Regions from separate parts of the Paenibacillus sp. FSL K6-0276 genome, predicted to be linked through region 2. Evidence: riboswitches for the same ligand, from Rfam matches in the RefSeq annotation. Region 2 holds a riboswitch; the other holds the start of a gene.
The links. A riboswitch is a leader RNA that binds a small molecule or an ion and turns the genes downstream of it on or off. The one in region 2 is predicted to bind thiamine pyrophosphate.

Region 1 (2,203 bases), 2.1 Mb from region 2:
ATAGGTCCCTTCCGTTCCTATCCGCAATTTGCCGCTAGCTTTAACAGCTTCCAGGCTGTTTTTAGCTGAAGATGTACCGCCATTAGTTACAGCTGAAGAGTTCCTAGAAGTATCGGTATTCGAATGATTGCCGCACGCCGCTACAAACACCACGGTTAACGCCAACAGAATAGTTAAACTTATTTTTCTCATTATTAATTCCCCTCTCTTTACCCGGAATATATCCGGTAAATTGTATACTACACTGGCATCAGGTTACCGTCAATGGTTTTTTCCGATTATATACATCGGAATTGTAATATTAGGTAAATCTCTACCCTTATATTACCCATTCTTAGAATAATCCTTCACAAGATCCTCTCTTTACATCTCAGAAAGTTATGGTATATTTATAAACAAATTAAATATGGATCTGTTATTTCACTAGGGGAGTCGGCCGACTGAGACGGAGCTTCAAGCTCCGGACCCTTGGAACCTGATCTGGATCATACCAGCGGAGGGAAGTGGAGCAGAATTTTCATCCCATGCATTTTTAGTGTTCCTATGCTGAATGAACTTTTTGACCCATTTGTTTCCCACCGGAAATGAATGGGTCTTTATTTGTTTACATTCAATCACAAAACTTAAGCACATGCTTACGAAGCGAGTTTTGTACGAAGCTTCTCAGGTAGCCTATGCTATACAAAACTTTTAGCGTATGCTTCCGAAGCTAGTTTTGTTTGAAGCTACACAAGAAGTATATCTATCACAAAACTTTTAGGAGGTTAGATCATTACAACAATCCTATCCATTCAGGAACTAACCTACTCTTTTCCCGAATCTAAACAGCCCCCTATATTTGCAAACATAAACATGGATATCAGGCAAGGGGAGTTTGTCTCTGTCATCGGGGCTAGCGGATGCGGGAAAAGCACACTTTTCAAAACTATAGCAGGCTTGCTCGATCCCACTCATGGGAAAATAATGATTCATTCGAGCCCATCAGCATCTATACGCTTAGGTCAGATCGCTTACATGCCGCAGCAGGACTTGTTACTGCCGTGGAGAACAGTGCTCGACAACTGTCTATTGCCCTGGGAAATCAAGCCAAGGTTCAGTAAACAACAGACGATCTCTCATATTCGGGAAATGCTGTCACGCTTCGGTTTAGCCGATGTAGAGAAGGCATACCCCCATGAGCTATCGGGTGGCATGAAACAGCGAGTCGCATTTCTGCGAACGCTTGTGGCTGGTGGCGGGGGTGGTCTTATGCTGTTAGATGAGCCATTTGGAGCGCTCGACGCTATGACCAAACGAGAGATACACCGTTGGCTATTAGAGCTTTGGGATGAACTAAGTCAACCGGTGATGCTCATCACCCATGATCTGGAAGAGGCGGTATTGCTAAGCGATCGAATTTATTTATTGTCTGGAGGCGCGCATAGCGAATTACAGGAGATCATTGTTGATTTACCGAGGCCAAGACATTACAAAATGAACTATGAACCCCAGTTTATAGCATTGCGGGAAGAGTTGGAGCGGAGACTTTATGCAGCCCATACCTTTTAAAAAACATCTAGATAACTATGGTCCCTTTATTCTACTGGTGTTGTTCATTCTTGTGATCTGGGAGTCAGCTGTTCGTCTTCACTTGATTCCAGCCTTTATCCTCCCTGCACCTTCTTCAATATGTATCGCTTTGATTGAGCACAGACAATTACTACTCGGACAGCATCTATTGGCGACGCTGCAGGAAATATTGGTAGGTTTTGTACTTTCAGTTATCTGTGGTGCACTGCTGGGCACCGGAATGTTCTTGTTTCGACCGCTTGAAAAGGCCATCTATCCCTTCCTTATTATCAGTCAGACGATCCCGTTAATCGCGCTATCCCCCATTTTTATTATGTGGTTCGGATATACGCTGTGGAGCAAAGTGGCGGTTGTGTTTCTAACTGCATTTTTCCCAGTCGTCGTGAGTACATATGATGGACTTCGTACAAGTGGTCAGGCATACAAGGATTTATTGTTAACATTTGGTGCAAACCGCTGGCAACTGCTTGCTAAAACTCAAATTCCGCTGGCGCTGCCCACATTTTTCTCAGGACTAAAGCTATCCATTGTGTACTGCGTGATTGGAGCAACCATCGGCGAATGGCTCGGCGGCAGCAAAGGACTCGGTTACTTTAGCCGAAGGATGGCAGGAAATATACAAAGTGCTGAAATG
Region 2 (2,203 bases):
AGAAATTACTGTAGAACTCCGCTATCGTGCTTCTCAGCTAGATGGAATGGATCTGAACGGAGAGCCTACTATTAGTGCCAGCGATCCCGAATATATTGAGCACTACTGTAAAGAGCATACTTATAATCGCTGGGGTCCGGACACTTATTATTTGATGAATGAGCAGACCTTTTGCTGCCTGACCCGAGCTGAACCGAAGATCGCCGTTAGGCTTGCCAACCAAATGTACGGGGAATATTATTACGGACTTCTATTAAGTATTTTCCATAAAATCGTTCTGCTAAAGCTCGCGAATATGCACTCCCGACTCCGTATTAATCACGATTATGATGAAATAGACAATCTAATCTTTTCGATTAATAAATTTTCAGCGAAGTTTTATTTCTTGGAGCTGGTTTCACAGTCGCAGGGGCGGGAGATTTTTCTTCAGCTTCGCAAAGTTTACGGTAATGATGCCCTTTTCGGCGAAGTAAAAGTAACCTTGACCGACCTGTTTCAATATCAGGATAAATTTCAGTCGAAGCGTCGTGATAATCTGTTGATGATTCTCACTGTATTTACGGTGGTCAGCGGGATTTACGGCATGAATCAGGTCATTGATGATCTAAAGGGAAAGATTGAATGGAGTAAAATGATCGAATATTCTTCTTTTGAATTCCTCGCCCTCTTTGTAACCGTGACAGGTATTCTAGTAAGTGTAGTCCTCACGCTAAATGCGCTGATTAGTGAGCTCAAGAGGCGCCACCGCAAGAAATATAAAGATCTAGACTAATGAAAAGGGATCCATAGACTTGAAAAATTTAGGAGCATGCTACTAGACATTCCGAGAACAGCCGTCTATAATACACCGTATGCGAGAAATATAAGACATAAAGTATAGATGAAAACTTATACTTACTTATATTGCACGTGGAAATACCCGTTAACTTCATAGAACCAGGGGTGCTGGAATTGGCCGGCTGAGATTGTATCCCACAAGATACTGACCCTTATACCTGATCTGGATAATGCCAGCGTAGGAATCGCCAATTGGTTTTGGTCCCTGTGACCTTTACTAACCTTGCGCCAAGCCAGCGTCCCGATCACTCGGGGCGCTTTTTTTGTGTAGATCACAAAAGATGTAGAAGAAATGTACATACTACACTTTATGGTTCATGTTGGATGACGGGATCTGGCAACCTTAAAGGAGAGAAGAAGACATGCAAGTCAAGAAAGCACTCATGCTGAGCCTCACCTGTATGCTCATTCTTGCGATTGCCGGATGCGGCAGCAACAATGGGAATACAGCTGGAAACAAAGGAAATGCTGCGGAATCCAATGCAGCGACCGGATCAAATGCTCCAAAAGATCTTACCAAAGTTAAGGTTGCACTGGACTGGACACCGAACACGAATCATACCGGTCTATACGTAGCCAAGGATCTTGGTTATTACGCTGAAGAAGGTTTGGATGTAGAAATCGTTCAACCCGGCGCCGCAGGTTCCGATACCATGGTTACCTCTGGGGAAGCTGCTTTTGGGATCAGCGCTCAAGAAGGATTGACTCTAGCTCGACTGCAAGGCGTCCCCCTTGTCTCGATTGCAGCCATTATTCAGCATAATACGTCGGGATTCGCCGCTCCAGTGGACCGCAATATTAAATCGCCAAAAGATTTTGAAGGTAAAACCTACGGCGGTTGGGGCTCTCCCGCTGAAGAAGCAGCCATGAAAGCGATCATGGACCCTGAAGGTGGCGACGTGAAGAAGGTTAAGCTCGTCAGCATTGGGGAAGCAGATTATTTCACAGCCGTAAAACGAGACATTGATTTCGCTTGGATCTTCTACGCTTGGACTGGTATTGAAGCCGAACTGCGTGGTGAGCCGCTGGATATGCTGTACTTGAAGGATTATGCGCCTCAGCTCGATTATTACACCCCTGTGCTGACAACGAGTGAGAAGCAAATTTCTGAGAATCCAGATTTGGTGAAGGCTTTCCTGAAAGCCACATCGAAAGGTTATCAATATGCGATTGATCATCCAGAAGAGGCTGCCGCCACGTTATCCAAGGCTGTTCCTGAACTGGATGCCGAGCTTGTCTTAGCTAGCCAGAAATGGCTTAGCCCGAAATACAAGGATGACGCTGCCCGCTGGGGTGAGCAAAAAACCGAAGTCTGGCAGAATTACGGTGACTGGATGTATGGTCTGAAGCTGCTGGATAAACCGCT

Region 1: linked by a shared signal. The riboswitch ahead of MHH52_RS11910 (ABC transporter ATP-binding protein) and the one ahead of MHH52_RS02135 (ABC transporter substrate-binding protein) in region 2 are both predicted to bind thiamine pyrophosphate.

The regions. Positions count from the first base shown of each region.
Region 1 is NZ_CP150276.1:2,584,320-2,586,522, reverse strand. Features, by position in the region: gene MHH52_RS11915 (amino acid ABC transporter substrate-binding protein) at 1-192, opposite strand, end outside; TPP riboswitch at 416-519, shown strand; gene MHH52_RS11910 (ABC transporter ATP-binding protein) at 853-1,548, shown strand; gene MHH52_RS11905 (ABC transporter permease) at 1,529-2,203, shown strand, end outside.
Region 2 is NZ_CP150276.1:462,204-464,406, reverse strand. Features, by position in the region: gene MHH52_RS02140 (hypothetical protein) at 1-772, shown strand, start outside; TPP riboswitch at 929-1,039, shown strand; gene MHH52_RS02135 (ABC transporter substrate-binding protein) at 1,200-2,203, shown strand, end outside.